Regions from separate parts of the Mesorhizobium sp. M1329 genome, predicted to be linked through region 1. Evidence: riboswitches for the same ligand, from Rfam matches in the RefSeq annotation. Region 1 holds a riboswitch; the other holds the start of a gene.
The links. A riboswitch is a leader RNA that binds a small molecule or an ion and turns the genes downstream of it on or off. The one in region 1 is predicted to bind S-adenosylmethionine.
Positions count from the first base shown of each region.

Region 2: another riboswitch for S-adenosylmethionine. It lies ahead of NKH21_RS16540 (O-succinylhomoserine sulfhydrylase); the one in region 1 lies ahead of metX (homoserine O-acetyltransferase MetX).

Region 1 is NZ_JAMYLN010000007.1:215,856-220,265, reverse strand. It holds gene NKH21_RS09930 (SDR family NAD(P)-dependent oxidoreductase) at 1-340, opposite strand, end outside; gene NKH21_RS09925 (DUF1330 domain-containing protein) at 576-896, shown strand; gene metW (methionine biosynthesis protein MetW) at 922-1,536, opposite strand; gene metX (homoserine O-acetyltransferase MetX) at 1,595-2,764, opposite strand; SAM riboswitch at 2,857-2,934, opposite strand; gene hisC (histidinol-phosphate transaminase) at 3,073-4,182, shown strand; gene NKH21_RS09905 (prephenate/arogenate dehydrogenase family protein) at 4,189-4,410, shown strand, end outside.
Region 2 is NZ_JAMYLN010000014.1:113,048-117,457, forward strand. It holds gene NKH21_RS16535 (ceramide glucosyltransferase) at 1-1,151, shown strand, start outside; gene NKH21_RS16540 (O-succinylhomoserine sulfhydrylase) at 1,188-2,378, opposite strand; SAM riboswitch at 2,449-2,526, opposite strand; gene NKH21_RS16545 (2'-deoxycytidine 5'-triphosphate deaminase) at 2,605-3,756, shown strand; gene araD1 (AraD1 family protein) at 3,811-4,410, opposite strand, start outside.

The sequences.
Region 1 (4,410 bases):
AAAACAGGAACGACGCCTTGACGTCCGTGTCCCAGTTTGCCGAGAACGCCTTCCAGTTCTGTTCGTGCACCGGCGCGGAAGGCGCCAGCGCGCCTGCGCAGATCACCAGCACGTCCGGCTCCAGCGCGCCGAATACCTTGTCGGGGGCGGAGTCCACCGTCGCATCGACCGCGAGCGTCTTCACGCCCGAGACCTCCCAGGCAAATTGCGCCAGGGCCTGTTTTCCGCGGGCGACGGCCAGCACCGTCGCTCTCTCCTTGAGGGCGGCCTCCGCGATCGAGCGGCCGACACCACGGCTGCCTCCGACGACGACGACATTCTGATTTTGCAACGATCCCATGGATCACCTCTCTGTTCCCGGCCGCCGGACCATCCAGGCGCGCTCATCGATAAGGACAGCGCAGGCGCGCCAAAATCATCGGTGCCAGGCAGAAATATCTTCAGGTGACGGCAGCGGCGCGCCGGTTTTGTATTCAGTGTCATTACCTCTGGGGTAATCGACCAGCGCACTAGGTCTCGGCAAACTGCTCCCATCAAGCCGGTTGTCCGGCTTTCGACCATCAGGGAGTTACGCCATGACCGCCTACGCCGTCGCCCATATGCGCCAGGTCACGCCGGGGCCGCAGATCGTCGAGTACCTGCACAAGATCGATGCCACGCTGGAGCCGTTTGGCGGGCGTTTCGTGGTGCACGGAGGCGAGGTGGAAGTCGTTGAAAACACCTGGCCGGGTTACCTCATAATCATCGAGTTCCCCGACAGGCAGCAGGCGCGCGCATGGTACGACTCGCCCGCCTATCAGGAGATATTGCCGCTGCGCACCGGCAATTCCCAATCCGACGTGGTCTTGGTCGACGGCGTCCAGCACCCGCACAAGGCCACCGACGTTCTCGAATAAGGGGGCGATTTGCTACGGTTGGCTTTTATCGTTTCAACAGGAACACCGCCTGCTGGCCGAAAAAGTTCCAGAACCACCACGGCATCGAGAAGCCGATCCGCTGACCGTTGGCGTCGAGCGCGGTTGCCTTTTCCACCGTCGCGCCAAGCTCGTCGCACAGATTGACGAAATCGCGAATGGTGCAGAAATGGATGTTGGGCGTGTCGTACCAGGAATAGGGCAGGTCCTTGGTCACCGGCATGCGGCCGTTGAAGAGCAGCGAAAAGCGCACCCGCCAATGGCCGAAATTGGGGAAGGAGACGATGGCGCGATTGCCGATCCGGAGTAACTCGTCGAGCACCAGCTTCGGATTGCGGGTCGCCTGCAAGGTCTGCGACAAGACGACGAAATCAAAACCCTTGTCGGGATAGAATTGGAGATCCTTGTCGGCATCGCCCTGGATGACCGACAGGCCCCGCGCCACGCATTCGTTGACGCCGCGCTGCGACAGTTCCAGCCCGCGGCCGTCGACCTTCTTGGTCTCCTGCAGCAATTCGAGCAGCAGGCCGTCGCCGGAACCGACGTCCAGCACCCGCGACTGCGGCGGGATGAGATCGGCGACGACTTCGAGGTCGACGCGCTGGGCGCGGTTGACGCTCATGCGTTCGGCTCTTGCCTGGCGCATGGTCCTGATCCGAAAAGTCTGCAACTTTTCGGGGTCATGCGCCAAGCCCTCTCGCGCGCGCGGCCGAGGCGATGAAGCCTCTGATGGCGGCGAACAGTTCCGGCTCGTCGAGCAGGAAGGCGTCGTGGCCGCGGTCGGTCTCGATCTCGACGAACGAGACCGAGGCGCCGGCCGCGTTCAGCGCGTGCACGACCGAGCGGCTCTCCTCGGTCGGGAACAGCCAGTCGCTGGTGAACGAAACCAGGCAGAAGCGCGTCTTGGTGCCGGCGAAGGCATCGGCCAGACGGCCGCCATGGTCGGCGGCGAGATCGAAATAGTCCATCGCCCGGGTCATGTAGAGATAGGAGTTGGCATCGAAGCGGTCGACGAAGGTCATGCCCTGATGGCGCAGATAGCTCTCGATCTGGAAGTCGGCATCGAAGCCGAAGGTCAGCGCTTCGCGGTCCTGCAGGTTGCGGCCGAACTTGCGGTGCAGCGCTGCTTCCGACAGATAGGTGATGTGGGCGGCCATGCGCGCCACAGCCAGCCCCTTTTCCGGCCGCTTGCCATGCTCGAAATACTTGCCGCCATGCCAGTCGGGGTCGGCCATCACCGCTTGCCTGCCGACCTCGTGGAAGGCGATGTTCTGCGAGGAATGGCGGGCGCCGGTGGCGATCGGCAGCGCCGAGAAAACGCGCTCGGGATAGCTGGACGCCCATTGCAGCACCTGCATGCCGCCCATCGAGCCGCCCAGCACGCTGAACAGCTGTTCGATCCCGAAATGCTCGACCAGCATCAACTGCGCCCGCACCATGTCGCGGATGGTGATGATCGGCAGGTCGAGCCCGTAAGGCTTGGCGGTGGCGGGATTGGTCGAGGCGGGGCCGGTGGAGCCGAGGCAGCCGCCGATGACGTTGGACGAGATGACGAAGAAACGGTCGGTGTCGATGATCTTGCCGGGGCCGATCAGCACTTCCCACCAGCCCGGCTTGCCGGTCACCGGATTGGTGTTGGCGACGTGCTGGTCGCCGGTCAGCGCATGGCAGACGAGGATTGCATTGGAGCGGGCGTCGTTGAGCGTGCCATAGGTCTGGTAGGCGATCTGGAACGGCGACAGCAGCGTGCCGGCGTCGAGCTTGAGCGGCTTGTCGGCGCCGAAACGCAACACCGGGCTCGACGGCTGGTCGGCCTCGTTGTTGGTTTTTCGCGCGCGCAAAGCGACCATCACATCTCCTTGCCCGGCCTTCAGCTGTCCACCGGTCTGGGCAACAGCCAGCCAGGGCAACAAAAAACCGGCCATGCCTTCGCAAAGCCGGTTACAGGATGCAAACGGCCCTTTAGCAAGTTGTTTAACGTGGCTGCAAGCCGACCGGCCAAATCACCACGGAACTTTCGCTGCTCTTCTAGGACTGACGCATGGCTTCGTCAACGGCAAGTTCTTGATCCCGAATTGCCGCCCCTCGACATTCCGGGCCACGGCTTGTATTTCCGCTGCGGCCTCCGGATGGAGGCACTCTCGACGGATTTCATGGAATGAGCCAGACACCGGATCAGACACGTCCAAGGCCCCGCGCCGGCATCATGGAGATCGAAGCCTATGTGCCCGGCAAGAGCGCGGCGCCTGAAGGTGTCGCCAAGGTCCACAAATTGTCGGCGAACGAAAACCCGCTCGGCCCTTCGCCAAAGGCGATAGAGGCCGCGCGCGCGGTCGCCGACAAGCTCGCGGTCTATCCCGACGGCAGCGCCAGGCGCCTGAGGGAAGCGATCGCGGAGGTGCACGGGCTCAACCCGGCGAACATCGTCTGCTCCAACGGCTCCGACGAGATTCTGGGCCTGCTTGCGCAGACCTACCTCGCGCCCGGCGATGAAGCCATCATCACCGAACACGGCTTCATGGTCTACAAGATCTACATACAGTCGGCCGGTGCCGTCCCGGTAACGGTCAAGGAGACCGATGAACGCGCCGACATCGATGCGATCCTAGCCGCGGTGACGCCGCGCACCAGGATCATCTTCCTTGCCAATCCAAACAATCCAACCGGCACCTACGTGCCGTTCCAGGAGGTGCGCCGCCTGCATGCCGGCCTGCCGCGAAACGTGCTTCTGGTGCTGGATGCCGCTTACGCCGAATACGTCCGGCGCAACGACTATGAAGCCGGCGTCGAGTTGGTGGGCAGCGCGGAAAACGTGGTCATGACCCGCACCTTCTCCAAATTGGGCCTGGGCGGCGCGCGGATCGGCTGGATGTATGCTCCAATGCACGTCATCGACGCGATCAACCGCGTGCGCGGGCCTTTCAACGTCAATGCGACGGCGATCGAGGCCGGCATCGCGGCGATCCGCGACCGCGCGCACATCGAACGCAGCGTCGCGCATAACGAGACCTGGCTGGCCTGGCTGAGCGAGCAATTGGCGGGGCTTGGGCTGCGGGTGACGCCGAGCGTCGGCAATTTCATCCTCATCCACTTTCCCGAGGACAAAAAGCATTCGGCGGCGGCCGCCGACGACTACCTCAGCCAGCGCGGCTACATATTGCGGCGCGTTTCCGGCTACGGTTTTCCCAACGCGCTGCGCATGAGCATCGGCACCGAAGAGGCCAATCGCGGCGTTGTCGCAGCACTCGCGACATTCCTGAAAAGCTAGAGCACCATGACTTCACCGATGTTCGAAAAGATCGCGCTGGTCGGCATCGGCCTGATCGGCTCGTCACTGGCCCGCGTCATCCGCCGCGAGGGGCTCGCCGGCCAAGTCGCGATTTCGACGCGCAGCGACGCGACGCTGGCAAGGGCGAGCCAACTCGGCCTTGGCGACACCTACACGACGGATGCCAAAGAGGCGGTTCGCGACGCCGATCTGGTTATCGTTTCGGTG
Region 2 (4,410 bases), on a different contig from region 1:
AACCGACATTCGCAGCCGCTCTCCTTTCCATAGCCCTCCTTCTTTCAAATCTCGCCAGCATCCTGTTAGCCTTGCTGAAGCTAAAGCGACCAGCCAGGATTGCACCGCCCGCGGCCAACGCGCCGCCGGTATCGATCGTCATCCCGGCGCGCGGCGTCGAGCCGTTTGCCGAAGAGACGCTGGAGCGCGCCTTCTCCCTCGACTGGCCGCGCTACGAACTCATCTTCTGCGTCGCCCATGCCGACGACCCGGTGGTCGAGCCGATCACCGCCGCAATGGCGCGCTTTCCAGCTATTCGCGCCCGCCTTTTAGTCGGTGACGACCGCATCAGCGGCAATCCGAAACTCAATAATTGTGTGAAGGGTTGGGAGGCGGCGCATTATCGCTGGGTCATCCTTGCCGATTCCAACGTGCTTATGCCGAGCGATTACGTCCAGCACCTGATGGCGGCGTGGCGGCACGACACCGGCCTCGTCTGCTCGACGCCGATCGGCTCGCGGCCGGACGGCTTCTGGGGGGAGGTAGAATGCGCCTTTCTCAACACGCTGCAGGCGCGCTGGCAGTACGCTGGAGCGGCGCTCGGCCTCGGCTTCGCCCAGGGCAAGAGCATGTTGTGGAACAAGCCCATGCTCGACGCCAATGGTGGCATCCGCGCGCTTGCTGCCGAGATCGCCGAGGACGCCGCCGCGACCAAGCTGGTCAACCGGCTCGGACTGCGGGTCAATCTTGTCGCCTCGCCCTTCGAACAGCCGCTCGGCCGGCGCACGCTTGGCGAGATCTGGTCGCGGCAGGCGCGCTGGGCGCGGCTGCGCCGCGTCACCTTTGCACTGTTCTTTGCCCCCGAAATCCTGATCGGCGCGGCACCGCCGCTGGTGCTTGCGCTGGTTGCCGCGGCTGACGCCGGCGTCAGCCTGCCGGCCACCGCCACCGCCGTGCTGGTCGCGGCCTACCTGCCGGAATGCGCCTTGGCCTCGGCCAAGGGATGGCACCTGTCGCTGCGCACGATCCCGGCGATGATGGCGCGAGACCTGATGCTTCCCGCCATTTGGGCGCGCGGATGGCTGAGCGGCGCCGTCGATTGGCGAGGCAATGTGATGACTATCCAGAGCAAGGCCGTCGCGGAGCTGGAACAGACCCCGTCCGGCGCCTGATCGGCGCGTCCCCGCTCGCCTCTGTTCGTCCAGCCCTTATCCGGCAACTCTCAGCGCCTGCTGGATGTCTTCGAGCAGATCGTCGGCGTCCTCAAGGCCGACTGACAGCCTGAGCGTGCCCGGTCCGATGCCGAGCTCGGCGCGGGCCTCATCGGTCAAGTTCTTGTGCGTCGTCGTCGCCGGATGGGTGATCAGGCTCTTGGCGTCGCCGAGATTGTTGGAAATGAGCACGATTTCGAGTGCGTTCTGGAAGGCAAAGGCCGCCTGCTTGCCGCCCTTCACATCCAGGCAGATCAGCGTCGAGCCGCCCGACATCTGCTTCTTGACCACGGCCGCTTGCGGGTGGTCGGCGCGACCGGGATAGATGACGCGGGCGATTTGCGGGCGCTCGGCGAGGAAATCCGCGATGCGGCCGGCACTTTCCGTCTGCTGGCGTACGCGCAGCGGCAGCGTCTCCAGGCCTTTCAGCAGCGTCCAGGCATTGAAGGGCGAGAGGCTGGGGCCGGTGTGGCGGAAATAGTCATGCAGGTTCTCGTCGATCCACTTCTTGTCCGACAGAACGATGCCGCCAAGGCAGCGCCCTTGGCCATCAATATGCTTGGTCGCGGAGTAGACGACGATGTGGGCGCCGAGCTGCAGGGGTTTCTGCTGCAAGGGCGTGGCGAAGACATTGTCGACGATCAGCCTGGCGCCGATCGAATTGGCAAGTGCCGCGACGGCGGCGATGTCGACCACCTCCAGCGTCGGATTGGTCGGGCTTTCCAGGAAGAACAGTTTGGTGTTCGGCTTGACCGCCTTTTGCCAATTGGCGATGTCTGTGCCGTCGACCAGCGTTGCCTCGATGCCGTATTTCGGCGCCAGCGTCTCGATCACCCAGCGGCAGGAGCCGAACAGTGCGCGCGCCGCCACGATATGGTCGCCAGCCTTGGCGCTGCACAGCAATGCTGCCGTCACCGCCGCCATGCCGGATGCAGTGGCGCGCGCGTCCTCGGCTCCTTCCAGTGCGCACATGCGTTTTTCAAACATGTCGACGGTCGGATTGGCATAACGCGAATAGATGAAGCCTGGCTCCTCGCCCTTGAAGCGGGCTTCCGCCGCTTGCGCCGTCTCGTAGACATACCCTTGGGTGAGATACATCGCCTCGGAGGTCTCGCCGAAGCTGGAACGCAGCGTCCCGGCATGCACGAGTGCGGTCTGAGGCTTCCAGTCGCGCTTCTTGGTCATCATTCTATCCAAACACCAAAATTGGTCCAAACAACAAAAAACCGGTCGCGAAAGTCGCAACCGGTCCATATGGCCTTGCGGCCCGACGGTCCTTTAGCGACTTGTTTAACGTGGCTGCAAGCCGACCGGCCAAATCACCACGGGATAACGAGCTTTAGACCCGCGCCACGCTTGCGTCAATTGCCGGCATGATTAAGAGGGTTGTACCAAGCAGGTGCCAAAGGCGTCCATGGTCGGACCTGCGACAGAACAAGACCTCGCCCGGCGTTCGAACGGAGCCAGACCCTTGCGGCAGACAGGCATTCTTCCCGATCAGGATATTTCCGCGCTGTTCCAGACGGGCGCGCTAAAATCGCCGCGCACGCTCGATGCCGATCAGATCCAGCCGGCCAGCCTTGACCTCAGGCTCGGCGACAAGGCTTGGCGGGTGCGTGCTTCCTTCTTGCCCGGCCCGGACCACAGGGTTGTCGACAAGCTCGACCGGCTGAAGCTGCACGAGATCAACCTCGCCGAAGGTGCCGTGCTGGAAACCGGCTGCGTCTACATCGTGCCGCTGCTCGAAAGCCTGGCGCTGCCCGCGCATATTTCCGCCTCCGCCAACCCGAAAAGCTCGACCGGACGGCTCGATATCTTCACTCGGGTGATGACCGACCGTGGCCACGAGTTCGACAAGATCGCCGCCGGCTATGAAGGTCCGCTCTATCTGGAGGTCAGCCCGCGCACCTTCCCGATCGTCGTTCGCACCGGCTCGCGGCTGTCGCAGATCAGGTTCCGCACCGGCAATGCGCTCTTGTCGGAAAGCGACCTGCACGAACTGCACCGCGCCGAGATGCTGGTCGCCACTGAACCGCCCAACATCTCAGGCGGCGGCATCGCGCTGTCGATCGACCTCGACGGCGACAAGGATGGGCTGGTCGGCTATCGCGGCAAGCACCACACCGGCCTGGTCGACGTCGACAAGCGCGCCGCGCAGGATGTAGTCGATTTCTGGGAGCCGCTCTACAAGAGCGGCGCCGGCGAACTGGTGCTCGATCCGGACGAATTCTATATTCTGGTGTCGCGCGAGGCGGTGCATGTGCCGCCGCTCTACGCCGCCGAAATGACGCCCTTCGATCCGCTGGTCGGCGAGTTCCGCGTCCATTATGCGGGTTTCTTCGACCCGGGTTTCGGTCATTCGGCGTCAGGCGGCACCGGCAGCCGGGCGGTGCTCGAGGTACGCAGCCACGAAGTGCCGTTCATCCTCGACCACGGCCAGATCGTCGGACGGCTGATCTACGAGCACATGCTGAAACGGCCGCAAGCGCTCTACGGCACAGACCTCGGCTCGAACTATCAGGCGCAGGGCCTGAAACTGTCCAAGCATTTCCGCGCCGCGCGCTGAGGTTGGAACTGCCATCTCCCCCACGAGGGGGGAGATCACGCTTTCATCGACGCCTCAAAGCGCCTTCACCGCGACCTTCACCGGCTGCTCGATTTCAAGCGGGTTGCGCAGAGGCAGGCCGAAATCAGGGGCCTCGATTTCGAACACGTCGCCGGCCTCGGTCCTGACGCCGTCGGCGAAGGACAGCGTCGCCGTGCCGAACATGTGCACATGCACGTCGCCCGGCTGGCGGAAGGCCGAGTATTTGAAGTGGTGATGCTCGAGATTGCCAATGGTGTGCGACATGTTCGCCTCGCCCGACAGGAACGGCTTTTCCCAAAGCAGCTTGCCGTCGCGCAGGATACGTGAAGCGCCGCGGATATCGGACGGCAGATCGCCGATCAGGATCTCCGGGCCGAACGAAGCGTTGCGCAGCTTGGAATGGGCAAGGAAGAGATAGTTCACGCGCTCGGTGACGTGGTCGGAAAACTCGTTCGACAGCGTGAAGCCGACGCGGAACGGGGCGCCGTCGTCGCCGATCACATAGATACCGGCGATTTCCGGCTCCTCCCCGGCGTCCTGGGCGAAGGCGGGCGACATAAGCGCGGCCCCGGGCGCCACTGCCATGGTGCCGTTGCCCTTGTAGAACCATTCCGGCTGCACGCCGATCTGGCC